DNA from 3 places in the Antribacter sp. NEAU-D49 genome. Region 2 is predicted to be linked to each of the others. Evidence: predicted binding sites of a transcription regulator. Region 2 holds the regulator's gene; each other region holds the start of a gene.
What was found. The regulator LexA, encoded in region 2, represses DNA repair genes until DNA is damaged. The targets are predictions, from matches to a motif close to TCGAACANNTGTTCGA.
Positions count from the first base shown of each region.

Region 1 (9,596 bases), on a different contig from region 2:
ACGAGAGGGTCAGACCGGAGTCGATGATGTCCTCGACGATCAGGACGTGACGGCCCGTGAGGTCGGAGTCCAGGTCCTTGAGGATGCGGACCACGCCGGAGGACTTGGTCCCGGAGCCGTAGGACGACACCGCCATCCAGTCCATCGTGACCGGGCTGTGGAGGTGGCGGGCCAGGTCGGCCATCACCATGATGGCGCCCTTGAGGACGCCGACCAGGAGCAGGTCCTTGCCCGCATAGTCGGCGTCGATCCGGGAGGCCATCTCGGAGAGCCGCTCTCGCAGCTGCTCCTCGGTGAGAAGGATGTTCGCGAGGTCGTCACCGACGTCGGACTGGTCCACGGGGTCACTCCTGTTGTGTGCGGGCTGGCCTGACGCCGGGCTCGTCAACAGACCCGGGAGATCCGGGCTGCAGGGCTGGGCGCAGGAACAGACTGCCACACGCGCGCCATGCCCGTGCATCGCCCGGCAGGTGAGCGGGACCCTGCCCGCTCCATGAGACGACGAGGGCGTCGAGGGCGTCGACGTGCCGGGCCGTCGTGGTCGCACCCACCCACGCGGCGGCCAGCCGGAGCGCCCGGCGCCGCAGCGCGGCCGGAGCGTCACCGAGGGTCCGGACATCGAGCACGAGAGCCCCGGCGCCGTCGACGGCGGCGGTCACCGCCGCCGACTCGGCCCGGGAGAGGAGCCCCGCCGCGAGCGTGTCCAGGGCGTCGGCGTCCTCCCGCAGCTGGTCCGCGCTGCGAGCGAGCGCCTCGGCCACGCCCGGGCCGAGCACGTCCTCGAGGGCCGGCAGCGCAACTCCCCGCACCAGGGTGCGCGCGGGCACGCCGCGCTCCCCCGCCCAGCCCGGCGGGACCAGGTTGGTGGGGTCGTGCCAGGGCTCGAGCCCCAGCGCCGCGCACACCGCCTCGGTCTGGGTGCGCCGCAGGCCGAGGAACGGCCGCCGGTAGATCCCCCGCTCGCCCGGCATGCCGGCCAGCGAGCGCGCCCCCGACCCGCGAGCCAGGCCGAGGAGCACCTGCTCCGCCTGGTCGTCGAGCGTGTGGCCGAGGAGCACGGTCCGCGCGCCGGTCTCCGCGACGACGGCCTCCAGCGCGTCGTAGCGTGCGCGGCGAGCCGCGGCCTCGGGGCCGTCGGGCGTCTCGCCCACCTCCACCCGGCGGACGACGACCGGGTCGAGCCCCAGCTCGCGGCACTGCCGGGCAGCGTCCTGCGCCACCCGGGCCGACCCTGCCTGGAGGCCGTGGTCCACCACGACCGCCCCGGCCCGGACGGCATGCCCCCGCGACCTCACGGACCGGCCCACCCGCCGCGCCTCGTGGGCCGTGGCCGCGGCGAGCGCGAGGCTGTCGGCGCCACCGGAGCACGCCACGAGGACGAGCGCGTCCGGCGGGAACCCGGCCAGCACGGACCGGACCGCGGACCGCGCGGCCGCCACCGCCGGGTCGACCCGGGCCACGGACTCAGCCGTGGACCCGGCGCACCCACGCGCGCGGGTCGTGGATCTCCCGGGCGGTGGGCAGGTGCGCCGCGTCGGTCCACACGGCGTTCAGCCCGTCCCGGCCCACCCGGCGCTCGACCGCACGCACGAACTTGGCGCCGTCGCGATACTGCGCCAGCTTGGCGTCCATGCCCAGGACCCGTCGCAGCACGACGTCGGCCCCCGGCCTCCCCTCACCGTCACGCCGCCGCTCGAACCGGGCACGGATCTGCCGGACGGACGGCACCACGGAGGGGCCGACGGCGTCCATCATCACGTCGGCGTGACCCTCGAGGAGGGCCATGACGGCGGTGATGTCCTCCAGCTGTTCCTTCTGGCCCGGCGTGAGGAAGCTCTCGGCCAGCGAGCCGCCCTCGCCGCGCAGCACGTGGAGCACCGCCCGGCCGGCCATCGCGATCTTGCGGTCGAGGCGCGCCCGGGCGAGCTCGGCCGACGTCTCGGTGAGCCCGGTGACGAGCGTCCGCGTGCGGGCGGCCAGGTGGCCGGCCAGCCAGGGCGCGGCGGCGAACTGGAGCGCGTGCGTCTGCTCGTGCAGGCAGACCCACAGCCGGAAGTCCCGCACGGGCGCGTCCAGCGCCTGCTCCGCCTGGAGGACGTTCGGCGCCACGAGCAGCAGCCGGCCCGGTCCGGCCGCGGGACCCTGCCCGGCAGGGCTGTACGGGTCGAACTGGCCGAGCACGCGTCCGCTGAGCAGCGCGAGCACCGCCCCCACCTCGGCGGCGCCCGCGAGCTGCCCCGCGGCGCTCGTGGGCGGCGCCTTGACGGCGCCGGCGACCACGTCGCCGAGCCCGTCGGTCATCGCCGCCATGACCTGCGTGTTCGCCCGTGCCCAGGAGGCCCGGTCGACGACGACCACCCGGCCGAGGGCCGGGGTGCTCGGGACCATGCTCGTGACGTCGAGGACGTGCTCGACGGCGTCACCGGCGGCGGTGCGCAGCCCGTCGACGAGCGCGTCCAGGTCGGCCCGGGGCGCCTGCGGCCCCGGGGGTGCGAGCCGGGCGGCGATCTGCGCGGCCGCGGACCAGTCGACGACGCCGTTTCCGGCGGAGGGTGACGTCACCGCCCCACCGTAACCAACCAGCACGGGCTGCCGGCAGCGTTCAGCCGGGGGCGTAGCAGGGAACCGGCCCGCTCAGTCCGCGGTGTACGCGGCGAGGCTCGCCACGAACCCGTCGACGGCGGCCCAGGCGTCCGGCGGGGCCCCTGTGTAGGAGTCGGCCAGGACGACGAAGACGAGCTGCCGGGCGTCGCTCGTGACGACGGTGCCAGAGAGGGCCGTCACCCCGGGCAGGCTGCCGGTCTTGGCGCGCACGGTGCCCAGCCCGGGCTCGGCGACGTCCTGGCTGAAGCGTGCCGCGAGCGTGCCGCTCAGGCCCGCCACCGGCATGCCGACCGCGACCTCCCGCAGCGCGGGGCGATCGGGGTCAATCGTCAGCCGCACCACGTTCGCCAGCTGGGCGGGCGTGAGACGCGAGTTGTCGCCCAGCCCGGAGAGGTCGGCGAGCCGGGCGCCCGCGAGGTCGACACCGAGGTCGTTCTGCACGACGCCGGTGACGGCCTGCGTGGCTCCGTCCGCGGTGCCCGGCAGGTCCCGCTCCACGGCGACGAGGCGGCCGACCACCTCGGTGATCGTGTTGTCGGAGGTGTGCAAGAAGAACTCGACGACCTCACCCACCGGTGCTGAGCTCACGCGGCCGAGCTCCCGGGCGCTCGACGGCGCCTTCTCCTTCAGGACGCTGCCCGAGACCGTCACCCCGCGCTCCGCCAGCCGCTCCGCGAACGCCTGGGCCGCGGCCATGGCGGGGTCGGACGCGCGGGGGCCGCTGTCGTCGTAGGTGTCCTTCAGCAGGCCCACGTTCACGCCGAGGGCCGAGACGTTCGAGATGTGGCCCGCCGCGACGTTCGCCGGGTTGACCGTGGCAGCGACCGGCGGTCCTGAAAAGAGCGTGTCGTCGACGGCCAGCCGTACCTCGGTGCGCCCGGTCAGGGCCAGGTGGGCGACGACCTGGTCCGCGAGCTCGGCCAGGCCTGCGCGGCCGTTTACGGCGGCAGGGTCGCCGGTCCCGGCCGAGAGCATCATGTCGCCGGCACCGACGAGGAAGAGCGCGTCGTCGGTGAGCACGGCCCTCGTGTCGAGCGTGCGCTCCGCCAGCCCCGGCAGGGAGAGCGCGGCCGCAGCGGTGAGGACCTTCTGGGTGGAGGCCGGGATCATGAGCTGGTCCGGCGCGGCCGAACCCAGGACGTCACCGGTCATGCCGTCCATCACGACGACGCCGACGCGCGAGCCGAGCCGGGTGTCCGCGGCGACGCCGGACACCAGCGCCTGGATCTCGGCGGCGTCCGGGACAGGAGCGTCAGCGGACAGGGTCTGCACCGACTGGGCGAGCTCCGGGCCTTCGACGGCGCCTGGCGCAGTGGGGAACGGACCAGGCTCCGGCCACGGCGCCTGGGTCGTGAGCATGCCGGGGACCACGTCCATCGCGTCCGCCGTCAGGTATCCACCCAGCAGCGCACTGACCACCAGGACGGTGGCGCCGGAGCGCAACCCCCACGCCATGGGCTTCCTCTCGATCGTCATGCGACGGCCATACCCGATTCTAGTGCAGGCAATGTCCCGTGGTGTACCCCCAGAACCGTGATCAGCGGCTCCGACGCACAGTGCGTTTTATCACTTTATCGGTCGCGCGACGGCCCGCCGTCCGCGCTCCGGCTTTCTGTTCGCATGGCAGACTGTTCCCGCGCAGTGCAGCCAAAAATGGAGGATGTTCAGTGGAGTTCGACGTCACGATCGAGATCCCGAAGGGTCAGCGGAACAAGTACGAGGTGGACCACGAGACAGGTCGCATCCGGCTGGACCGCATGCTCTTCACCTCCACGCGCTACCCGGACGACTACGGGTTCATCGAGGGCACCCTCGGCGAGGACGGTGACCCCCTGGACGCGCTGGTCCTCCTGGAGGAGCCCACGTTCCCCGGCTGCCTGATCCGGTGCCGCGCGCTCGGCATGTTCCGCATGCGCGACGAGGCGGGCGGCGACGACAAGGTGCTGTGCGTCCCCACCGGTGACCAGCGCGCCGCCTGGCGCCAGGACATCGACGACGTCTCGGACTTCCACCGCCTGGAGATCCAGCACTTCTTCGAGGTCTACAAGGACCTGGAGCCCGGCAAGTCGGTGGAGGGCGCCCACTGGGTCGGCCGCACCGAGGCCGAGGCCGAGATCGAGCGCTCCATCCAGCGCGCCATCGACACGGGCTACAACACCAAGCACTGAGCTGTCCGACGGCGGCCTCGGTCATCTCCCGCACGGGAGGTGACCGAGGCCGCCGCCGTGTGCGCCCCGGGCGCCGACCGGGGTCAGAAGGGCGGTTCGCCGGGGTCGGGGCGGGTCTCCGGGTTGCGGCTGCCGACGGTGTCGCGCCCGAGGTGGGCGTTGTCGTGGGCGCGCAGGGTGGGTGGTGTGCGGCGGCTCGTGGCGGGACGGGCGTGCTGGGTGGGTGGTCGGGTGTAGGCGTGGCCGGTGGGTGCGGTCCAGACGGTGATCCCTGTGCTCTGGTCGCGGTGGGTGGTCCAGCCGTGGTGGGTCTTGGCGTTGTGGTGGCGCCGGCACAGTGCCTGCAGATTCTCCGCCCGGGTCTGCCCGGGGGTGCCCGGGGGCAGGGTGGCGGGGTTGCGGCTGTGGTCGAAGGTGGTGATGTGGTCGAGGTCGGCCGCGGTTGCGGGGCGGTCGCACTGGGGGAACTGGCAGGTGCGGTCGCGTTCGGTCACGGCGGCGCGCAGCACGGTGCCTGGGGTGTAGGTGTGGGTGGAGTGGTCGGTCAGGATCCCGGTGAGGGGGTCGGTGACCAGCCGTTGCCAGGTCCCGTCGGTGGCGAGGCGGGCGGTGGTCTCGGCGTCCAGGGGCCCGAACCCGGCCAGGTGCCCGGGTTCGTCGTCCCGCCCGAGCAGGGTCGAGGCCGCGACCGTGACCCGTACCGAGGCCCGCACGGGGAGCACGGTGACCTTCGTGGTGTCGCACAGGCAGCCCCCGCACACGCACCCGCCCGAGGCTGAGGCGCCCGCCGAGGTGCCGGTCGGAGCGGCGTCGGGCGCGGGCACGGTCGTCCGCGGCACGTCCGGGGGTGTGGGTGTCGTGGGTGCACAGGTCGGGGCGGGCGGGGCGACCAGGCGGCCGGTCAGGATCGCGACCAGGGCATCGGCACGGGCGTGGTCCAGGGTGCGGTCGCCGTGCCCGGCGCGTTTGAGGGCGCGTCCGGCGCTGTCCAGGACCTCCCACACGGCCACCGCGTCGGTCGCGGGCAGGCGGGCGGTGAGCCAGGCGGTGGTCGAGCCCTGGACGGGGTCGAGGAACACCGCCCGCCGGTCCGTCTCGGCCCGGGTAACCTCGGCCGGGGTCTGGTGGCGGTGGGCGTGGGTGCGCATCGCGTCCCGTACCCAGGTACGCGAGCGGGTGCCGGCCTGGGGCAGGACGTCCGCGATGGCCTCGGCGCGCTGCTCGACGGTCAGGCTGGTCCCGGCGGTCAGGAGCAGGTCGGTCTTGACCACGTCGACGACCCCCGCCGTCAGGGCCGCGGCGACGGCAGGGTGGCGGGCCAGGCCCTGCCCCCGGGCCATGACCTTGTCGGCCTCGAAGGTGGGCACCCCGAGCCGGGCGCCGAGCTCGACCGCGGCGTGGGACCTCTCGGCCGACCAGCCCCGTCGCCGCCCGAGCTCGCCCGCGACCGCGGCCTGCCTCGTGGTGGCCCAGCCGATCAGCCGCGCCCACCCCGCCGCAGCGTCCAGCAGCACCGCGTCGCCCAGATCCGCCAGGTCCGCGTCGTCCAGAAGGGCCAGGTCCGACGGGACGCCGTCGGGCACCCACGTGGTGGAAAGCACCACCGTGCCCACCCCCTCGACGACTCGAACAGGCCGCCCACGCGGCCCCGCCGAGCCCCCTGCCCGACCCTCAAAGCCTATCGAACAGGCGTTCCTTTCGCGCGCTGACCTGCGAAGATGTGGACAACCCCGCCGTCCACAGGACGTCGCGTCAGCCTCCAACCCGCACGGACCCGTCGACCCGGCACCCGGGAGGCCCGGCCTCTACCTCACGGCCGCAGGAGCGCCTTCGTCGCCCGGCGCTCGTCCATCGCCGCGTACGCCTCGGCGACCTCGGACAGCGGGAGCTCGAGGTCGAAGACCTTGCCCGGGTCGATCGCGCCGGACAGCACGTCGGGCAGCAGCTCCTCGATGTACGAACGCGCCGGAGCCATACCGCCTCCGACGGTGAGGTTCTTGCGGAAGATCTGGCTGATCGGCAGCTCCGCCCCGCCGTTCGGCACGCCCACGAACCCGACCGACCCGCCGCCGCGCACCACACCGAGCGCCTGCTGCATCGACACGTCGGTGCCGACGCACTCCAGCGCGCAGTCGGCGAGCCCGCCGAGGACCTCGCGCACCGCGGCGATCCCCGCCTCTCCGCGCTCCGCGACGACGTCGGTCGCGCCGAGCTCCCGCGCGAGCGCGGTGCGGTCCGCGTGCCGGCTCATGATGACGATGCGCGACGCGCCCAGGCGCTTGGCCGCGACGACGGCGCACAGCCCCACGGCGCCGTCGCCCACCACCACGACGGTGGAGCCTTGGCCGACGCGCGCCGACACAGCGGCGTGGTGTCCGGTGGACATCACGTCGGCGAGGGTCAGGAGCGACGGGATCAGCCCGCGCGCCTCCGCCTCGTCGACGTCGAGCGGGACCGGCACGAGCGTCGACTGCGCGAACGGGATACGGACCCGCGCGCTCTGGGCGCCCTCGACGGGCAGCCCGTCGCGGTCCTGCCCGCCGTAGAAGGTCACGCGGTCGCAGGCCGACGGGAACCCCGCGCGGCACGACTGGCACTCGCCGCAGCCGAACGAGAAGGGGACGACGACGAGGTCGCCCACCTTCGCGCTCGTCACGTCGCCGCCGAGCGCCTCGACCACGCCGACCAGCTCGTGGCCGATGCCGTGCGGCTCCTTGGTGGGGGTCACGCCGCGGTACGGCCACAGGTCGGAGCCGCACACGCAGGCGGCGACGACCCGCACGACGGCGTCGTTCGAGGTGAGGACGGAGGGTTCGGGGAGTTCGTCGGCGCGCACGTCGCGCGGGCCGTGGATGACTGTTCCGAGCATGACCTCACGCTACCTGCCGGGCGGCGCCCATCACCCGAAGCGGCCCTCCACGTACGCCGCCGTCCGCTCGTCCTGCGGGGAGCCGAACATCGTCGCGGTGTCGCCGTGCTCCACGATCACGCCGGGCGTACCCTGCGACGCCAGGAAGAACGCGCACTGCTGCGACACCCGGGCCGCCTGCTGCATGTTGTGGGTGACGATGACGATGGTGAGCTCGTGCTGCAGCACGCCGATCGTCTCCTCCACCACGCGGGTGGACGTGGGGTCCAGGGCTGAGCACGGCTCGTCCATGAGGAGCACCCGCGGTCGCACCGCCAGGGAGCGCGCGATGCAGAGCCGCTGCTGCTGGCCGCCCGAGAGGCTGCCGCCCGGCTGCCCCAGCCGGTCCCGGACCTCGTTCCAGAGCCCGGCGCGGATCAGCGAGTCCTCGACCAGGTCCGACTTCTCCGCGGCCGTGGCACGCGTGCCCGTCAGCTTGAGCCCCGCCAGCACGTTGTCGCGGATCGACATGGCCGGGAACGGGTTGGGCTTCTGGAAGACCATCCCGATCTCGCGTCGCGCCTGCGTGAGCCGGCGCCGCGCGTCGTAGACGTCGTGCCCGTCGAGGAGCACCTCGCCGCCCATCGAGGCCCCCGGCACCAGCTCGTGCATACGGTTGAGGATCCGCAGGAACGTCGACTTGCCGCAGCCCGACGGCCCGATGAGCGCCGTGACCTGGCCCGCGGGCATCGTGAGCGCGACGCGGTCGAGCACCTGCCGCTCGCCGAACCAGGCCGAGACGTTGCGCGCGTCGAGGGTCGCGAGGTCGGTGGGCCTGATCGACGGCGGCGCGCCGGCCGCCGGGGCCGAGCCCGGGACCACCGCGTAGGGGTTCGGCATCGACGGCGGCAGCACCACCGGCTCGATCACCTCGGTGGGCGGGCCGTCGTCCCGCACGGCGGGCTCCACGACGGGCGCGGGCTTCACGACGGGTGCCGGCTCCACGACCGGCGCCGGCTCCACGACGGGCTCAGGCGCCTGGGCCGGGTCCGCGGTGACGAGCTCCGCGGGCTTCTCGACGGTCTCCGACTTCTCGGCGGTCATGTGTTCCTCCTCGCGTCGGCCGGCTCCCCGGCCAGGAGCCTGCGCACGGCGCCCGCGGCGACGCCCAGGAGCGTGAGGCCGGCGAGCACGCCCACGGCGAGCTGGGGCGGGGTGAACCCCTCGTCGCCGCGCCAGGCAAGGTTGGGTCGTGCCCAGGAGGGCACGGGGGACGGTGATTCCGCCGGTGATTCCGCCGGGGCCGCGGAGGCCGCGGGCGCGGGGGCCGACGTCGGGTCCGGGCCTCCTCCGCCCGTCCCGGGGGCCGACGGCGTGCTCCCCGGCGCCGGGCTCGTGGGTCCCTGCGGGATCGTGACCTGCGCCGACCCGCCCGACCCCTCGTCGGCCCGTGCCGGCTGCGCACCCCCGAGCGGGGCCGCGAGCAGTCCCGCCGCCAGCACCACGAGCGCCACCGCGGGCAGCACGGCGGGCGCCACAGCAGGCACCGCCGACCGCGCGCGCCGCCGCACGACGACCGCGACCACCACGCCGGCCATCAGGACCCCGGCGAGGCCGAGCCAGAGCACCCAGGTGAGGTCGCCGTCGCGCCGCCCGACGTCGTCGAGCGTGACCGGGTCGGTCCGCCGCCAGGTGAGGTCCTCCGGGCCTGTGCCGGTGATCGTCAGGTCGGTGGCCCAGTACCCGACGTCCACGCCCTCGTAGTCGGCGCAGACCACCAGGAGCTGGAAGTTCGACGCGCCGCCGGTGCGCGTCACGTGCTCGGCGATCTCGTACCGGGTCAGCGCGTCCGTGTCCGACGTGTTGTACGGGCGGCCCCCGCCGTCGACGGTGGGCGGGATCGCGGGCGGCGCGACCGGTACCTCGACCCACTGGTCGGCCTCGACGCCCGCGACCGGCACCCGCACGACCGTGCG
Region 1 covers NZ_JBXTSN010000019.1:22,496-32,091, forward strand. Annotated here, with positions in the region: gene hpt (hypoxanthine phosphoribosyltransferase) at 1-340, opposite strand, end outside; gene tilS (tRNA lysidine(34) synthetase TilS) at 345-1,460, opposite strand; gene AC060K_RS15035 (zinc-dependent metalloprotease) at 1,465-2,562, opposite strand; gene dacB (D-alanyl-D-alanine carboxypeptidase/D-alanyl-D-alanine endopeptidase) at 2,635-4,080, opposite strand; gene AC060K_RS15045 (inorganic diphosphatase) at 4,272-4,772, shown strand; gene AC060K_RS15050 (HNH endonuclease signature motif containing protein) at 4,856-6,376, opposite strand; gene AC060K_RS15055 (zinc-binding dehydrogenase) at 6,583-7,641, opposite strand; gene AC060K_RS15060 (phosphate ABC transporter ATP-binding protein) at 7,672-8,460, opposite strand; gene AC060K_RS15065 (hypothetical protein) at 8,721-9,596, opposite strand, start outside.
Region 1: the regulator LexA is predicted to act here: its motif matches at 6,454-6,469, upstream of AC060K_RS15050 (HNH endonuclease signature motif containing protein).

Region 2 (9,596 bases):
CCGAGATCTCGCTCCGTGAGCTCGCGGCTCTCGCCGAGACGGCGGGCTCCCAGGTGCTCGACGGCCTGCTGCAGCGGCGCCAGAAGCCCGACCCCAGCACCTACCTCGGCTCCGGCAAGGCGGCGGAGCTGGGCCAGCTGGTCCTCGCGGTCGGCGCCGACACCGTGGTGGTCGACGGCGAGCTGGCCCCCTCCCAGCGCCGCGCGCTGGAGGACGTGATCAAGGTCAAGGTCGTGGACCGCACGGCGCTGATCCTCGACATCTTCGCGCAGCACGCCAAGTCGCGGGAGGGCAAGGCGCAGGTGGAGCTGGCCCAGCTCGAGTACCTGCTGCCGCGCCTCCGCGGCTGGGGCGAGTCCATGTCCCGGCAGGCCGGTGGCCAGGTCGGTGGCGCGGGCGCGGGCATGGGGTCGCGCGGTCCCGGTGAGACCAAGATCGAGCTGGACCGCCGCCGCATCCGCAACCGGATGGCCAAGCTGCGCCGCGAGATCGACGCGATGAAGCCTGCACGGGACACCAAGCGGCTGTCGCGCAAGCGCAACGCGATCCCTGCCGTGGCGATCGCCGGCTACACCAACGCCGGCAAGTCCTCGCTGCTCAACGCGCTGACGGACGCGGGGGTGCTCGTGGAGAACGCCCTGTTCGCCACGCTGGACCCGACGGTCCGGCGCACCCAGACGGAGGACGGTCGTGTCTACACGCTGGCCGACACCGTCGGCTTCGTGCGGCACCTGCCCCATCAGCTCGTCGAGGCGTTCCGCTCCACGCTCGAGGAGGTGGGCGACGCCGACCTGCTGCTGCACGTGGTCGACGCCTCGCACCCCGACCCGGAGAGCCAGATCGCGGCGGTCCGCGAGGTGCTGTCCGAGATCCCGGGCATCGCCGACGTGGCCGAGGTCGTCGTCCTGAACAAGGCCGACGTGGCCGACCCGGCGGTCGTGGGGCGCATCCAGCGTCGCGAGAAGCGCACGGTGGTGGTCAGCGCCCACACCGGTGAGGGCATCGCGGAGCTCCGCGGCGTCATCGCCGATGCGCTGCCCCGGCCCGACGTCGAGATCGACCTCGTGGTGCCCTACTCGCGCGGCGACCTGGTGCACCGCGTGCACGAGGGCGGCGAGATCGACCATGAGGAGCACGTCTCCGCGGGGACGGCGCTGCGGGGCCGGGTGGACGCCCAGCTCGCGGCCGAGCTGGAGCGGGTCGCGGTCCGCGCCTGACCCGCCCCGCCGTGGGTACGGAATGGTCGCCTCTCCGCTCGGAGGGGCGACCATTCGCGTACCCACAGCGAGGGTGTCGGTGGGCGCCCGTAGGATCATCGAGTGACAAGCCTCGACGACCTCCAGGACTCTCCCGCCGCTGCGCAGGCCCCCGGCGCGGGCGACGTCCCGGACGTCGCGACGCTGCTCGAGCTGGCCGTCGGAGAGCTCGGTGGCAGCCCGCGCGACGGCCAGCGCCAGATGGCGGAGGCGGTCGCCGAGGCGGTGGACACGTCCACGCACCTGCTGGTCCAGGCGGGCACCGGTACCGGAAAGTCGCTGGGCTACCTCGTGCCCGCGGTGCGCCACGCGGTGGCCGCGGAGAGCCGCGTCATCGTGTCCACGGCCACGCTCGCGCTCCAGCGTCAGGTCATCACCCGTGACCTCCCTCTCGTCGCGCGTGCGGTCGCGCCGCGCCTGCCGCGGGAGCCGCGCATCGCACTCCTCAAGGGCTGGCACAACTACCTGTGCGTGCACAAGGTGGGCGGCGGCTATCCCGTGGACGAGCCCACGCTCTTCGACCTTCCGGGCGGCGAGGAGCACCCCGCGGTGCCCGACGCCGGGGTGGCGGCCGGGCCGGGCGGTCCCGGTGCCAAGCGGCGCGGCAAGCGGGACGACGGCGCCACGCTGGCCGACCACGTGCGCCGCCTCCACGAGTGGGCCGGCGAGTCCGACACGGGCGACCGCGACGACCTGGTTCCCGGTGTGCCGGACCGCGCCTGGCGCCAGGTCTCGGTGACGGCGCTGGAGTGCTTGGGGCAGCGGTGCCCCATGCTCGCCGAGTGCTTCCCCGAGCGGGCGCGAGCCGCGGCCCGCGAGGCCGACGTGGTGGTGACCAACCACGCGATGCTCGGGATCGCGGTCTCGGGCAGCCCCAACGTGCTGCCGGAGCACGACGTGGTGATCGTGGACGAGGCGCACGAGCTCGTGGACCGCGTGACGGCCGCGGCCACCGTCGAGCTCTCCATGGCGTCGGTGGAGCACGCCTCCCGGCTTGCCCGGCGGCACGGGGGAGCGGAGACCACGGCGCTCGACGCGGCGGCGCAGGCCCTCGGCACGCTCCTCGTGACCGCCCCGGCGGAACGGTTCCCCGATGGTCTGCCCCAGGCTCTGCACACGGCCGTGGGCGGCATCCGCGACGCGGCCCGCGAGGTGCTGACCCGGCTCAAGCCCGAGGCGGCGGGACCGGGCAAGGCGGGCGGGGCGTCGTCGGGCAGCCAGGGTGACCCCGGGCTCAAGATGGCCCAGGGTGCCATGCTCGCGCTCTTCGAGACGGCGGAGCGCATGGCGGCCGAGGACACGAGCCACGACGTGCTGTGGTGCTCGCGCCCGGACGCCGCGTGGGGCGGGTTCGCCGACGGTGTCACCCGGCTGCACGCGGCCCCGCTGCACGTCTCGGGGCTGATCCGGACGCACCTGCTGGCGGAGTCCACGGGGGTCTTCACGTCGGCCACCCTGGCGCTCGGCGGCACGTTCGAGCCGGTGGCCGGCTCGCTCGGCCTGGGCAGGGCCACCCTGGGCGACGGGGAGGCGGCCGCGGACGCGCCGAGGTGGAAGGGCCTGGACGTGGGGAGCCCGTTCGACTACCCGCGGCAGGGCATCCTCTACATCGCCCGGCACCTGCCGGCCCCCGGTCGAGAGCCCACCACCGAGGCGCAGCTCGACGAGATCGCCGAGCTCGTCGGGGCCGCGGGCGGCCGCACGCTCGGGCTCTTCTCCTCCCGCCGGGCTGCCACGGCGGCGGCGGAGGCGATGCGTGAGCGGCTCGACGTCCCGATCCTGTGCCAGGGCGACGACCAGCTCCCCACGCTCGTCCGGGAGTTCGCCGAGGACCCGGCCACCTGCCTGTTCGGGACGTTGTCGCTGTGGCAGGGCGTCGACGTGCCGGGACCGTCGTGCCAGCTCGTGCTCATCGACCGCATCCCGTTCCCGCGGCCTGACGACCCGGTCAAGGCCGCCCGCGCGCGGGCCGTCGAGCAGGCGGGGGGCAACGGCTTCATGGCCGTCTCGGCGGCGCACGCCGCGCTGCTCCTGGCGCAGGGCGCGGGACGGCTCGTCCGGACCACCGCCGACCGCGGGGTGGTCGCCGTCCTGGACCCGCGGCTGTCGACCGCCCGCTACGCGTCGTTCCTCACGCGGTCGATGCCCGGCTTCTGGCCCACGAACGACCCGGCCCTGGTCCGCGCTGCGCTCACCCGGCTCGACACCTAGCCTGAACGGGACCTCGCGAACCGTCCGGACCTGTCCGAGGAGGACCTCTTGAACGCAGCCGTCCCAGGAACGCACGGATCCGGCCGGACCACCAAGCTGGCGGTCGTCGGCGCGGGCGCCGTGGGCTCGACCCTGGCGTACGCGGCGCTCGCACGCGGCTCGGCCCGGACCATCGCGCTGATGGACGTCAACAAGGCCAAGGTCGAGGCCGAGGTGCTCGACCTCCGGCAGGGCCTCATGTTCACGCCCCAGGCGGAGGTGATCGGGTCCGACGACGTCGCGGTGTGCGAGGGCGCCGACGTGGTGGTGGTGACCGCGGGGGCCAAGCAGAAGCCCGGCCAGACGCGGCTCGACCTGGCCGAGGCGACGATCGCGCTCACGCGCAAGATCCTGCCCGGGCTGGTCGAGGTGGCACCCGACGCCGTCTACGTCATGGTCACCAACCCCGTCGACGTGGTGACCTACGCGGCCCTCAAGATGTCGGGGCTGCCCCGTGAGCGTCTCTTCGGGTCCGGGACGGTGCTGGACTCCTCACGGCTGCGGGTGGTGCTCGCCGAGCGGTGCGGCGTCGCCGTGGGCAACGTGCACGCGTACATCGCGGGGGAGCACGGTGACTCCGAGATCGCCCTGTGGAGCTCGGCCACGATCGCGGGCGTGCCGCTGCTGGAGTGGACGCCCTTCGCGGGCTCGTCGCCGCTCGACGCCCAGGCCCGGGAGGACGTGCACCGCGACGTCGTGGACTCCGCCTACCGGATCATCGCCGGGAAGGGCGCCACCAACTATGCCGTGGGGCTCGCGGCCACCCGGATCATCGAGGCCGTCCTCAACGACGAGCACCGGGTGATGCCGGTGTCGTCGCTGCTCGACGACTTCTACGGCATCAGCGACGTGTGCCTCTCGGTGCCGTCGCTCGTCGACCGGCGGGGCGTCACGGAGAACGTTCCGGTGCCGCTGTCGGACGAGGAGCTTGCCGGCCTGCGCGCGTCGGCGGAGAGCATGCGGGCGGTGCAGAAGCGGTTCGGGCTGTAGGACGAGGAAGGCGCCGGGGCAGTGCGTTCGTCGCACCGCCCCGGCGCTTCCCGTCCCTTCAGAGGCTGCGCAGGACCGCCACGACCCGGCCCAGCACCTGCGCGTCGTCGCCCGGGATGGGGCTGTACGCCGCGTTGTGGGGCAGCAGCCAGATGTGCCCGTCCGCCTTCTTGAACGTCTTGACGGTGGCCTCGCCGTCGATCATGGCCGCCACCACCTCGCCGTTCTCGGCCACCGGCTGGCGGCGCACCACCACCCAGTCACCGTCGCAGATCGCGGCGTCGATCATGGAGTCACCGGCCACCTTGAGCAGGAACAGCTCGCCGTCGCCCACGAGCTGGCGGGGGAGCGGGAACACGTCCTCGACCAGCTGCTCGGCCAGGATGGGGCCACCGGCCGCGATGCGGCCGACGAGCGGCACGTACGACGGCGACGGCAGCCGCTCGTCGTCGCTCGCCGTGGCTGCGCCCCAGTGCTGCTCGGCGGGCGCCGGCGTGCCGGCGGAGGTGTTCGAGCCGCCCGGGTCCACGACCTCCATCGCCCGCGGGCGGTTGGGGTCGCGCCGGAGGAAGCCCTTGCGCTCGAGCGCCATGAGCTGGTGCTTCACGCTTGAAGGGCTCGCCAGCCCCACCGCCTCACCGATCTCGCGCATCGTCGGCGGGTAGCCCCGGGTCTCGACAGAGTGCTGGATGGTCTCGAGCACACGCCGCTGGCGCGGCGTCAGCCGGTCGGCCGCGGCGCCGAGCTCGCGCACCTCGGCGAGCCCCTCCCCGGCCGGGGTCTCCCTGTCGAGCGTGGCGACACTGCTCAGGGCAGCGTCCACGGCCGTGCCGCCGTCGTTGCCGTCGCGTCCGGTCATGACTGAACCCCTCCTGCCCGCGCCGCGCCCGTGTGACGCCGCACCGAATGTGATGCCGCCTACCTGGTGCCACCTGTCGCCAATCCGACATATGTCACCTCGTTGCGCCTCCCACTCTAGGTCACGCTCCGCAATCCATCAAACGAATGTTCGAGCGTGTCTCGACACGGGCGGTCGGTCGTGCTACACAATGGTACGAGCGTTCGACGAACAAGCGTTCTACGCACGTCAGTTCGATCCACGATGGAGGAAGTCATGGGGGCGACGACCATGAGCCCGGCCCGGAGCACCGCGAAGGTGCGTCCGCACCGGGGCGAGCGGCACCTGTACCTCGTCCCGCCGGCCGCGGAGGCCCCGCGGCAGCGGCCTCGGGTCGTGCACCGCGCCGGTGAGCGGCCCTCCGCTGTGCGGCCCGTGCCGACGCCGGCTCCGGTGCCGGCTCCGGCTCCCGAGACCGCGCCGGCTGCGCAAGGGCTCGCGACCCGGCTCGGGCTCGACGGCCTGCGGCTGACCCGTCGCGGTCGTGCGGTCCTGGTGCTGCTCGCGGCGCTCCTCCTCGCCCCGGCTGCCACCTGGGGCGCCACGGCGGTGGCCAGCTCCGCGGAACCTGGCGTCGAGGTTCAGGTGCACGCCGTCCAGCCGGGCGAGTCGCTCTGGGACTACGCCGCCGCGCTCACCGCTCCCGGCGAGGATGTCCGCTCGGCGGTCGCGCGGATCCAGGACCTCAACGACCTGGACGACGCCACGCTCCGCGTCGGTCAGGTGCTCCTCCTGCCGGTGGAATGAGTCACACGGTGGCGGGCGACCAGCCGATATGTTGCGTCGATGTTGCACGGGGGTGGTTTGCCCGCTTACGGTCAAGGCGCGACCGGGGTGCACCCGGTCGATGACCCGACCCCGCAGGAGTGAAGCGATGCACTGTCCGTTCTGCCGCCATGCGGACTCGCGCGTGGTGGACTCGCGGACCGCGGACGACGGCGCGTCCATCCGCCGACGTCGCCAGTGCCCCAGCTGCAACCGCCGGTTCACCACCATCGAGACCGCCAGCCTGTCCGTGGTCAAGCGCTCCGGGGCGACGGAGCCCTTCAGCCGCGACAAGATCATGGCCGGGGTGCGCAAAGCCTGCCAGGGGCGGCCGGTGAGCGAGGACGACCTCGCCCTGCTCGCCCAGCGGGTCGAGGAGACGCTGCGCAGCAACGGCAGTGCCGAGATCGACGCGTACGAGATCGGGCTGGCGATCCTGGGGCCGCTGCGCGAGCTCGACGTCGTGGCCTACCTGAGGTTCGCGAGCGTGTACCAGGCGTTCGACTCGCTGGAAGACTTCGAGAGCGCGATCACGTCGCTCCGGGCGGAGCGGGAGGCTCGCACCGGTGAGCCCGCTGCGACGGACGACGTGCCGGCGGGAACCGCCTGAGTCGCGGATCATGGCGCTGGGTGCCTGCGGATATTCGTTGGCGCGGGCGCGTCCCGTGGGGCACGCTGGTCAGCGGACGGGCCCGCGCCGAGGGACCCCCCGAGTTGAGGAGGTGTTCGGCATGACGTCAGTCGACGGAGCTGCCGGCGAGGAGAGGGCGGCCGGTACGGCTGCCGAGGACGCGGCCGCGGAAGGTCGCCCCACCACGCCGAGCGAGGACATGAAGGCCAAGTTCAAGGCGGCGCTGGACCGCAAGAACGCGGCGAGCCACCGCACGTCCGACGGCGATGCGAACACGGGCTCCGTGCACGCGTCCGAGACCGCCGGACCGGTGCAGAAGATGTTCCGCCGCAAGTCCGGCTGAGCCTTCGGTACAGAGGCCGCCGACCTGGTGAAAGCCGGGTCGGCGGCCTCTGGCTTCCCTGCTGGCGGGTGTAAAGCATCCATATGGGTGAATCCTTGACCTGGATGTGGCATTTGGGTGAACCTGTAGGGGTTTGCTCCGCCGGTGGTCGAGGGGGCCCGCTATGGACAGCACAGCCGAGGACTCGGGACGCGCGCTGAGGCGGTTGAGCAGGGGCCGCTGGCCGGCGTGGCTCGTGGCCTGCCTGGTCCTCACGGCCTCGGTTGTGCTCATACCTGGCGACGACGTCCAGGGTGCGCCGCGCTTCGACGTGCTGTGCACGGAGCTGATCGACGGGATCGAGGGCATCGCGGAGGACCACGAGCTGCCCGGCCACAAGGACTTCCCCGTCAGCCAGAAGATCCCCGACTACGAGTACCAGAACGTTGCCGAGTCGCTGCGTGACAGGGAACCGCCCACGCAGGCGGAGCTCGACGCGCTCGAAGGCGACTACAAGCTGTTCACTCCGGGCACCGAGGAGCACATGCTCCGCCGGTGGAAGGTGTACGAGGGCGACTGGGACTGGGAGAGGTGGCGCAACACCTACATCCCGAACATGTCGAACGACGCCCGTGGCGACGGGTTCCACCGCAACGTCGGCCGCAAGCTCAAGCTCGGCGGACCGGACTGGATGTGCGAGGACACCAAGCTCTGGGACGAGGAGAAGCTCGGCACCGAGCGCCGCTACGACTCGGTGAACCGGGCCAAGAAGCTTGCGTTCGAGCTGAAGTCGGGCGGCTCGCCCCTCAAGCTCGAGCAGCTCCAGGCGGACAAGGCCCTCATGAGCTCGGGCAAGGGCTGGAAGGTGTACTACGTCTTCAGCCAGGCTCCGCTCCCGGGCCAGATCAGTCTGATGAAGGCCTACGGCGTCCAGTACGTCGTGCTGGAGTCCGCGGCGGTGCTGAAGAACCCGCCGAAGGACCCGGACAACAAGTCGATGAACCCGGACCCGAAGCGGCCGACGGGCGGCGCGGCGAAGGACGTGGCCACCCGTTCCGGCCGGACAGCGGCGGAGGCGCGCGAGGCCAGGCGCCTGGCGGAGGACTTCGCGCGGGACCACCGGCGGCAGGGTTTCGGTCCTCAGCGACCCGGGGGCATCGACTGGACGTCGCTGGAGCTGCGGTACGTCGCCGACGACCCGCAGACCAAGGACTTCGGGTACGCGTTCTCGGCCGCCGAGCTTCCCGACGAGGGTGAGGCGGAGCCGTCGTTCGGGGGTGAGGCAGCGCTCGACCTCTCCTCCGACGCGCTGTTCACCTGGCTGGCGCTGGACCCGAGCCAGTTCTGGGTCAACCTCAACCCGGACACGCCGGAGACCATCATCGACGAGGAGCTCGCCACCACCGACGCCGGGCGGGTCCTGCTCGAGGCGGACCTGCGCTTCAAGGAGACGCAGAACCGCTACATGGACCCGGAGACGGACCACGGGCGGGCGTTCTGGGACGGGATGGAGCGCACGGAGGAAGGTCTGATCTGTCACGGGTCGTACCGGATGTGGGTCGAGCCCAAGCCCGCCACGGTCCGTGAGGACGGCGACCAGCTCTACATCCTCGACGCACCGCTCGCGGCGAAGTACGAGCCGTTCGAGATCGACTGGCGGCCGCCGGGGGAGGACCTGTGCGCCGGCGCGCCTCAGGACATCGTGGACCGCAACACCCAGCGGATCGCCGACACGTTCGCCCCGCTGCTCGAAGAGGCGGTCAGCACCGGACCGGAGTACGCAGACCTCCGTCGCGTCTACACCTCGCGGGTGGCCGCGCAGTGGCTGAAGGAGCGTGACGCCGAACGGCCCGGTGCCTTCCACGACGTGATCGGCTCCGGAGACGTGTCGCGATGGCCTGCGCGCACGGCGTGGGACCCGCAGGACATCTTCGACACCTATCTGGAGCAGATGAGCACGCCGCTGTTCCGGTACGAGTGGACGCACGGCGAGATGGAGTACTGGCTCGACATCGCCGGGGGCATCACGCTTCCGGACACACCGCGGGACCCGATGCCGGCGGATCAGTTCGCCACGGAGCACCCGACGCTGCCGACGACCGTACGGGCGTCGGCGCACGACGCGGTCCGCGTGCCTCTCGCCGCCCAGACGGGCGACGCGGTCGGCACGTTCGCGGAACCGGTCGAGAGCATGGCCTGGCTCGGCGGAGCGCCCGTCGCCCAGACGCCCGATCCCGGGCCCAGCGACCCGCCGGATCCTCAGCCGACCGACCCGCCCGGCCCTGCACCGACCGACCCGCCTCAGGGTCCGGGACCAGGCGCGCCACCCGGCGGCGAGCAGCCGCGGCCCGCTGGTGACGGCCCGCAGGCGCCGCCGGCCGACCGGCCCCGCGTCGTGGCGGCGTCGGGCCCCCTGCCCGAGACCGGGTACTCCGGCCAGTGGGCGGCGCCCACGGCGCTGGCTCTCGTCCTTGCCGGCCTGGG
Region 2 covers NZ_JBXTSN010000003.1:107,297-116,892, reverse strand. Annotated here, with positions in the region: gene hflX (GTPase HflX) at 1-1,217, shown strand, start outside; gene AC060K_RS03870 (ATP-dependent DNA helicase) at 1,320-3,467, shown strand; gene AC060K_RS03865 (L-lactate dehydrogenase) at 3,516-4,496, shown strand; gene lexA (transcriptional repressor LexA) at 4,555-5,355, opposite strand; gene AC060K_RS03855 (LysM peptidoglycan-binding domain-containing protein) at 5,611-6,141, shown strand; gene nrdR (transcriptional regulator NrdR) at 6,269-6,769, shown strand; gene AC060K_RS03845 (DUF5302 domain-containing protein) at 6,891-7,133, shown strand; gene AC060K_RS03840 (hypothetical protein) at 7,297-9,596, shown strand, end outside.

Region 3 (9,596 bases), on a different contig from region 2:
CGACGCGCTCCAGGTGCAAGGCCCGGACGGCGCCGTGGCCGCTCCCCTGGTGGGGGTCAGCGCAGCATGGGCGGAGCGCCTGGCCCGCCGGCTCGCGGCAGCGGCCTGGCTCGGCCGGCTGCCCTCGCCGTTCACCCGACCGGGCGGGACGTCGAGCATGGGTCCCGTGACGGACCCGCGCCTCCCCGGTGTCGTGCCGCTCGCCACGATCCACGGGCTCGGCCCGCGACCCGATCCCCGCAGGATCGCCGCCGGCTGGGCAGCGGACAGCGGCTCGGCGACCGGCGACGGCTCGCCAGCGGGCGGCGGCTGGGCTGTGCCGCTCGGGGCCTCCGCCGAGGGCGTCGTCCACCTCGACCTGGTGGCTCAGGGTCCACACCTCCTCGTCGCGGGGACGACCGGCTCTGGCAAGTCGGAACTTCTGCAGACGCTGGTGCTCGGACTGGCCCTGCGCCGCTCGCCCGCCGACCTCTCCCTCGTGCTGGTCGACTTCAAGGGCGGCGCGAGCCTCGGCGCGTGCGGCCGCCTGCCGCACGTGGTCGGCCAGGTCACCGACCTCGACCCGGGGCTCGCCGGCCGGGCCCTTGCGGGGCTGCGGGCGGAGCTGCGACGGCGGGAGACGGTGCTCGCGGTACATGGGGTCGCGGATGTCGCCCAGCTGCCCAGGGGCGTCCTGCCCCGGCTCGTCGTGGTGATCGACGAGTTCCGGGCCCTCGCCGAGGACCTGCCCGAGTTCCTCCCTGGCGTGCTGCGCGCCGCGTCCCAGGGCAGGTCGCTCGGTGTCCACCTCGTGCTGGCCACGCAACGGCCCGCCGGTGCCGTGAGCGCCGAGCTGCGAGCCAACGTCGGCGCACGGGTGGCGCTCCGCGTCGTCGATGCGCTGGAGTCCCGCGACGTGGTGGACTCTCCGCTGGCTTCCCAGATCCCTGCCGACCGGCCCGGCCGGGCCGTGCTGCGAGTCGGGTCTGCACCACCGGTGGTGCTCCAGTGCGCGCAGGCAGGGAGACGCGGCGAGACCGAACCCGACCTCGTCCGGCGGGCGCCGGCCTGGCCTGGCGCGCACGGGGGCACGAGCCCGACCGGACGCGAGACCGCCGCGTCCGGTGCCGCACCGGCACAACGGCAGGACGTTGCCGCAGAGATCGTGGACGCCGTGCGGGCTGCCGCCAGGGGGCTGGGCCACGTGCCGGGTCCGCCGCCCTGGCTCCCCCCGCTCCCAGCGCGGGTCAGCGCGGCCGACCTGGCCGAACACGTCCAGCCGGGCACCGCACCGCCGGGCATCGCCCTCGCCCTCGGCGACGTACCCGCGCAGCAGCGCCGTTCCACCGTGGCCTGGAACCCGGAGGACGGGCACCTCGCCGTGGTGGGCCGTCCGCGTTCCGGTCGCACCACGGCACTGGTGACCATCGCGGCCGCGGCGCTGCGGGCCGGCCACCGGGTGCACGTGGTGGCGGGTGCGCGATCCGCTGGGCTGTTCGACGTGCTCGCCGGCCATCCTGCTCTCGGGACGGTGACCGGACCACGCGAGCCGGAGCGGCTCGCAGAGCTGTTGCGGTCCTTGACGGAGGATCCGGACCCCGGCGCGTCACGCGGAACCGTCGTGGTCGTCGACGGCATCGAGGATCTCCGGACGGCCCTGATCTCGGCACCGTACGGCCGGGACCCTTTGATCGGTGCGCTCACGGGGAGCGCCGCCTTCGCCCTCGGTGCGGACGGCCCCGGTCTTGGCGGAGTGGCCGGCAGGGTAGGACCCCGGCTCGTCCTGCTGTCCGGCGACCGGGCAGGGGACGTGTCGCTGGGAGCACCGGCGCCGTACGCGGGGACGGCTGGGGCACCGGGGCGCGGGGTCTGGCTCGATCGTGGGGAGCCGGTGCTCTGCCAGGTGCTGATGCCGTGATTGGGACGACGGCTCGGCGGGATCGCCGGTCAGAACGGCGGGTCACCCAGGCCCTGCTCCGGCAGCGGATCCGGCAGCACATCGGTCGGTGCTGCGCCGGTCAGGGAGACCGTGTGCACGACGGCGCTGCCGGGGACCGTCGTATAGCGGTGGCCCGCAGGCGAGGTCCAGTCGAGCATGCCGCCGCCCGTGTGCCGCACGTGCCAGGCGGTCTGGTGCTTGAGCGTGTGGTGAGCACGGCAGAGGTGGGCGAGGTTGCCGGCGTCCGTGGCGCCGCCGGCAGCCCAGCCGGTCGTGTGGTCCACGTCGCAGCGCGCGGCCGTCCGCCCGCACCCGGGGAACCGGCAGGTGACGTCACGGACGCGAAGCCACTCGCGCAGGTCTGCCGGCACCACGTACGAGTCCCGGCCGACGGACAGCACAGCGCCCGTCTCGGGATGCGTCAGGAGACGCTTGAAGCTGGGGGCGTAGGCGGCCAGGGTGCGGGCCGTGTCGGGATCGACGGGACTGTGCCCGTCGAGGCACCCCGGGGCGGACCCGCCCAGGAGCGTGGTCACCGGCACGGTCACCTGGACGTGCGGGCGCACCGTCCGGGCGAGCCGCGCCAGGAACGACGGCGAATCGGTGTCGCCGGGCCGGAACGGCGGAGGATCCTCGGGAGCCGTCTCGACCGCCGGCGTGCGGGCCTCCACCGCTGTGAGCTCGCCCGCCACACCGCCACCCACCGCACCGCCGCCCGTCAGACCGCCATCCACCGCGTCCGGGGCCGGGCCCCGGTCCGGCACGACCGGTCCCGTCGCCATAGCCGCCCCGAACCGGTCGAGCGTCCCGTCGTCGAGGAGCAGGTCGGTCAGGGTGTCGGCGCGCAGCTGGGCGAGCGTGCGAGGGTCGCCGTCGGCGCCGGCAGCCTGCCCCGTCTGCGTGAGCCGGTCGTGGATCGCGTGGGCGGCGGTCGTGGTCAGCAGCGCGGTCAGGGTCGCCATGCCGTCCGGAGCGGGATCCACCCACACGCCGCGCCGGGCGGCGGCATCTGCGTGGCGCACCTCGAGCGGGACGGGCTGGATCAGATCGCGCGCCTGCCGCACACGACGCCGAAAGTCGGGGAGCGAGCGGGTCGCAGCGCCGGGCAGCACAGTCCGCTCGACCGCCGCGACCTCGCCGGGCGAGAGGTCCGCCACCTCGTCGGCGAAGGCGCGGGCGTGCCTCTCCGACAGGTCCCCGGCCAGCACGGCCGCGAGCGTGGCGGGTGCGGCACCGGTCAGCAGCTCCGCGTCAGCGAGCAGCCCCTGAGCGGTGCGCGGGCCGACACCCAGCGCGCTCTTGGTCTCCTCGACCAGCGCGCGACGGGCGAGGTCGGCAGCCCGGCCGGGGTCGAGCTCACGCAACCGCGGAGAGTCCGCGGCGAGCACCTCGTCCTCCAGGCACACCGCGATGCGCCGAGCACGCTCCACCGCGAGCAGCAGGTGACCGCTCAGCGTGTTGATCCGCCGTTGCACAGCCGCCATCTCCGCGACCGCCGCATGCAGATCCTCGAGGCTCGGCCGCGAGGCGACCTCCGCCAGGCGCGCGACGTCGGCCGGCCGGTACGCCGCGGGCTTCTCCCCCTGCGTCACCGACGGCGAGAGGAGGCTGCCGGACGTAATCGTCATAGATCACATTCTCCCACCGACAACTACGAACCGCTCGCACAGGCGTACGAATTCGCCCGGGGCAGAAAGTTCAGAAGACACGCCGGACATTCGGAGGAAATGCCCCAAAGAGGGAGGTTGGCAAGCCGGGCCCTCAGGAAGCGGGCGGGCGCCCCGTCGTCGCGTCCGTCACCGGCCGGCTCAGCAACAGGACCATCACCGCCGCCGCCAGCACGAGTGCCACCGCTCCTGCGACGGCGGCCCACGCCTCCCCGCTGCCGATCGCGGCGATCCCGCCGAGGATCTGGAAGAGCTGCCACGTGACGATGACGCCCCGCGCGCCGCGGCTCCCGCGGACCAGGGCCTGGCCCGCCCCCACGAGCGCGGAGGCCGCCCCGGCGGCGCAGACGATCAGGAAGAGACTCACGCCGACGGACTGGGAGCCACCTGAGAACAGCTCGGCGAGGAGCACCACTGCAAACGCCGAGAGAGCCGCCGCCTCTACCACGAGAAGGGCGCGGAGGGAACGGATCAATCGCGAAGGAGTAGGCGCGGATTGGCTGTCTGGTCCAGGCATGACGCACCAGGATAGCGATGATCTGCGCTTTCACAATAGTGTGACGGATACCTCACGAGACATCTCGAAGAAACTTTGCCGTAACCCCTTGTGCGACGCTTCACGAGGTGTGAATCTTGATGGAGCAATCCCACACCGCCCCCCGAACAAGCCCGCGTCCTCGACCGCACCGACCCCCGGCAACAACGTTTTCCATCCAGTCCTGCGCCCCCAGAACGCACGACTGACGATGCCGGCGCAGGGTCATCCGCGGTCTAGAACCCCCCTCGGACGACGGGCCCGTTCCTTCTTAGGAGTATGCGAACCATGGACTGGCGCCACCGCGCTGCATGCCTCGACGAGGACCCCGAGCTCTTCTTCCCCATCGGCAACACGGGCCCTGCCCTGCTGCAGATCGAGGAAGCCAAGGCCGTCTGTCGCCGTTGCGAGGTTGTCGACACCTGTCTCAAGTGGGCCATCGACTCCGGGCAGGACGCCGGAGTCTGGGGTGGCATGAGCGAGGACGAGCGTCGCGCACTCAAGCGCCGCACCGCCCGCGCCCGCCGCGCAGGCTGACCCACTCTTACCCCGCAAGACCCAGACTCAGGCCCGAGCACCCCTGGCGCTCGGGCCTGAGTCGTACCCGGGCCCGCCGGGCCGGACGACCCCCGTCCAGCCCGGCGGGCCTCACGGCATCAGCCCGCCGCCTGCCCCGTCGCGCAGGACGAGCTCCAGCACCACCTCGGTGCCGCCGCCTTCTCGCACCTCCCAGGTGATCGTGCCGCCCAGCTCGTTGGTGACGAGCGTCCGCACGATCTGCGTGCCCAGGCCGCTCCCGGGTCCGCGTCCCTCAGGGAGGCCCACACCGTCGTCGGCGACCACGACCCGCAGGGCGGAGCCCTGCCGCTCCACGCCGATCTCGACGGTGCCGCTCGCCCGGCCCACGAACCCGTGCTCCACCGCGTTGGTGACGAGCTCGGTGAGCACGAGGGCGAGCGGGGTGGCGTCCTGCGCGGGAACCAGCCCGAACGACCCCGTCCGCACGGTGCGCACACTGGTGCCCGCCGACGCGACGTCGGCCGTGAGCCGCAGCGCGCGGCCCACCATGTCGTCCAGCTCGACCGACTCGTCGAGGGTCTGGGAGAGGCTCTCGTGGACGAGCGCGATGGTCGCGACCCGCCGCATCGCCTCCTCGAGCGCCGCCCGCGCCTCCGGCAGGTCCATGCGCCGGGCTTGGAGCCGCAGGAGCGCCGCCACCGTCTGGAGGTTGTTCTTCACCCGGTGGTGGATCTCGCGGATGGTCGCGTCCTTGGTGATGAGCTCGCGCTCACGACGTCGCAGCTCGGACACGTCGCGGCAGAGCAGGACGGCCCCGATGCGCTGCCCGTGGTCGGTCAGCGGCAGCGCGCGGAGCGAGAGCGCCACGCCGCGCGCCTCGACGTCGGTGCGCCACGGCGCACGGCCCATGACCACGAGCGGCAGCGACTCGTCGACCGGGTTCTTCTGGTTCTCCAGCAGGTCGGCGGTAACCTCGACCAGCGACTGGCCCACCAGGGGGCCGATCACACCGAGGCGGTGGAAGCACGACAGCGCGTTCGGCGACGCGTACAGCACCTCCCCCTCGGAGTTGAGCCGGATCAGGCCGTCCCCGACACGCGGCGCCCCGCGGCGCGGGCCTGTCGCAGCGTTCGGCGAGGGGAACTCCCCGCGCGCGATCATGGCCACGAGGTCGTCGGCAGCCTCGACGTAGTTCAGCTCGAGCCGGGACGGCGTGCGCCCCGACCCGAGGTTGGTCTGGCGCGCCACGACGGCGATCGGCTTGTCCTTGTGGACGACCGGCACCGCCTCCTCCCGCACCGCGTACGCACCGAACCACCGCGGCTCGCGCGACCGCTGCGCCCGTGCCTCGTCGAGGGCGCGCGCCAGCTGCGGGCGCTGCCCTTCGGGCGCGAGCGAGCCCACGATGTCGTCGTAGTGGACCGTGGCCCCGGTCGAGGGACGGCACTGCGCGATGGCGACGAAGCTGCCGTCGCTGGTGGGCAGCCAGAGCACGAGGTCGGCGAAGGCCAGGTCGGAGACGACCTGCCAGTCACCCACGAGCAGGTGGAGCCACTCCACATCGGCCGGCTCGAGCTCGGCATGCTGGGCGATCAGGTCACTCATGGCAGACACCCGCCCAGCCTAGAGGCCGCGCGGTCAGGCGGCTCCGCGGGCCCACCACGCGGGAACCGACCGGGCCCGCCGGACGTCGTACCCGCCGGACGGACCCCCGGCGCCCGCGGGCCCCGGGTTAGAGTTCACACCACCGGCACGCCACGAGGAGAGCCCGTGCACCTGACCGTCGACCTGACGTTTCCCGCGACCCTCGACGACGTGTCGGCGATGCTCGCCGACGAGGAGTTCGTCCGATGGCGCGCCCGCCGCACGGCGGGCACCGACACCGTGGAGCAGGCGGACGTGACCGGCTCGGTGGAGTCCGGCTTCACCGTGGTGGTCCGGAGGACGTTCTCCACCGACCAGATCCCGGTGCAGGCACGCCCGTTCGTGGGCGACGAGCTGGAGATCCGCCAGGCGGAGGCCTGGGAGGCGGAGTCCGGCGGCCGTCGCGTGGGCTCTGTGGCCATGGAGATCCTCGGCGCCCCGGTCCGGGTGGTCGGCACCATGTCGCTGGACCCGCTGCCCGACGGCGGCACGCGCCTCGCGTACTCGGGCGACGTCACGGCGTCGGTCCCGTTGTTCGCGCACGTCGTCGAGGAGGCCGCAGCGGGCGCCGTGCGCGGCACCCTGGAGGCCGAGGCCGAGGCCGGCCGGGCCTGGCTCGCCGGTGACCGGGACACGCCCAACCGTGACCAGCCGGACATCCACTCGTAACGATCGGGTCACGCCCGCGTCGTCGAAACGCCTGTGACCTGGGGCGTTACCGTCCCGAGACCCGCCCGAGCGGGTGATCCACGTCGCAGGTGGCTTGACGCACCCTCGTCCACGGGGGCACCATTCGAGCACGCTATGGAAGCGCTACCACCACGCTGTGGGAGCGCAACCACAGGAACGAGACGCGTCAGCTCCGACACGTCCTGAAGACAAGGGAGTCACCCGTGCTGAGCAGCACCCGACCCACCCGCCGGCGCGCTCTCGCCGCGACCGCCGGCATCGCCACCCTCGCCCTCACGCTCACCGCGTGCGGCGGCTCGAACGAAGGCGGCGAGACCGCTGAGGGCGAGGACATCACCCTCACCGTCGCCACGTTCAACAACTTCGGCTACACCGACGAGCTCCTCGCCCAGTACGAGGCGGAGAACCCGGGCGTGACGGTCGAGCAGGTCGTCGCCGCCGAGTCCGGCGACGCGCGCACCAACCTCACGACCAAGCTCGCCGCCGGCGGCGAGGGCCTGGCCGACATCGAGGCCATCGAGGTCGACTGGCTCCCCGAGCTCATGCTCTACCCCGACCTGTTCGTGGACCTGAGCGACCCCGAGCTCGAGGGCCGCTGGCTCGACTGGAAGGTCGAGCAGGCCACCACGCCGGACGGCGCCCTCATCGGCTACGGCACCGACATCGGCCCCGAGGCCATCTGCTACCGCCAGGACCTCTTCGAGGCCGCGGGCCTCCCCTCTGACCCGGCCGGTGTGGCCGAGCTGCTCGGTGGCGAGGACGCCACCTGGGAGGACTACTTCGCCGCGGGCGAGACCTTCGTCGCCGCCTCCGACTCGGCCTGGTACGACGCCGGCACCGCCATCGCGCAGGGCCTCGTCAACCAGATGGAGAACGCGTACGAGGAGAGCGACGGCACGGTCAAGGACCTCGCCACGAACACCGAGATCCGTGACCTCTACGACACGGTGATCGAGGCCTCCGTCACCAAGGGTCTCTCCGCCGGCCTGGGCCAGTGGAGCGACGACTGGGCCGCGGGCTTCCAGAACAACGCCTTCGCGACCATGCTCTGCCCGGCCTGGATGACCGGTCCGATCGAGTCGAACTCCGGTGGCGTCACCGGCTGGAACGTGGCCGACGTCTTCCCCGGCGGCGGCGGCAACTGGGGCGGCTCCTTCCTGACCGTCCCCGCCTCCGGCGAGAACACCGAGGCCGCCCAGAAGCTGGCCGCCTGGCTGACCGCTCCCGAGCAGCAGACCGCCGCGTTCGTCGAGGCGGGCACCTTCCCGTCGCAGGTCGAGGCGCAGGAGTCGGCCGAGGTCCAGGACTTCACCAACGAGTTCATGAACAACGCGCCGGTGGGCCAGATCTTCTCGAACCGCGCCAAGGCGATCGAGGTCAACCCGTTCAAGGGCGAGCACTACTTCGCGATCCACCAGACGGTGACCGACGCCATCACCCGCGTCGAGGTCGACAAGACGGACGACCCCGAGACGTCGTGGAACAAGGCTGTCGAGGCGTTCAACGCTCTCGGCCTCTCCTGAGAACGCTGATCCGATCCGCTGACGGGCGCTGAGCCCGGACGCGATCCGCACGGGCCGGGTCGGTGCACCTGCACCGGCCCGGTCCGCTGTCCACCAACCGCGCGCGCTCGGCGCTCAACCAGGAAGACGACATGGCCGTCACGACCTCCGCGAAGCCCTCACCGGCGCTCGACGGACCCACGCCTCGCGCACCACGCAGGCTCGGGTTCTCGCAGAAGCTCAGCCGGTGGGACGTCAAGATCTCGCCCTACCTCTACATCTCGCCCTTCTTCGTCCTCTTCGCGCTGACGGGCCTCTTCCCCCTGATCTACACCGCCGTGGTCTCGGTCTACGAGTGGAACCTCCTGGGGGGGCAGGGCGAGTTCGTCGGGGCCCAGAACTACGTCGACGTGCTGGACCAGCCCCACTTCTGGAAGTCGCTGGGCAACACGTTCTCGATCTTCGTCCTGTCGTCCATCCCGCAGCTGTTCGCCGCGATCCTCATCGCCGCGCTGCTCGACCAGAACCTGCGCAACGCGACGTTCTGGCGCATGGGCGTGCTGATCCCCTACGTGGTGGCGCCGATCGCGGTCTCCCTGATCTTCGGCCGGCTCTTCGCCGACCAGTCAGGCCTGATCAACGCCATGCTGGGCATCATCGGGCTGGACCCGGTCTTCTGGCACTCCGACCGCCTCGCCAGCCACATCGCCATCTCCTCGATGGTCAACTTCCGCTGGACCGGCTACAACGCGCTGATCTTCCTCGCCGCGATGCAGGCCGTGCCGCGCGACCTGTACGAGGCCGCGACGATCGACGGCGCCGGTCGCGCGCGCCAGTTCTTCTCCGTGACGATCCCCCAGATCCGCGCGACGATCATCTTCGTGGTCATCACGTCGAGCATCGGTGGCCTCCAGATCTTCGACGAGGCGCGCCTGTACGACTCCGGCGGCCTCGGCGGCGCCGACCGACAGTGGATGACGACCGTGCTCTACATGTACGACGTGGCCTGGGGCAACCAGCGCAACTTCGGCCGCGCCGCGGCGGTCGCCTGGATCCTCTTCGTCCTGATCGTGCTGATCGGGCTGATCAACTTCCTCGTCACGCAGCGGATCTCCAGCTCC
Region 3 covers NZ_JBXTSN010000014.1:50,056-59,651, reverse strand. Annotated here, with positions in the region: gene AC060K_RS12420 (FtsK/SpoIIIE domain-containing protein) at 1-1,897, shown strand, start outside; gene AC060K_RS12415 (HNH endonuclease signature motif containing protein) at 1,927-3,546, opposite strand; gene AC060K_RS12410 (hypothetical protein) at 3,680-4,060, opposite strand; gene AC060K_RS12405 (WhiB family transcriptional regulator) at 4,409-4,657, shown strand; gene AC060K_RS12400 (sensor histidine kinase) at 4,769-6,244, opposite strand; gene AC060K_RS12395 (DUF2505 domain-containing protein) at 6,410-6,952, shown strand; gene AC060K_RS12390 (ABC transporter substrate-binding protein) at 7,177-8,496, shown strand; gene AC060K_RS12385 (carbohydrate ABC transporter permease) at 8,628-9,596, shown strand, end outside.
Region 3: the regulator LexA is predicted to act here: its motif matches at 3,581-3,596, upstream of AC060K_RS12415 (HNH endonuclease signature motif containing protein).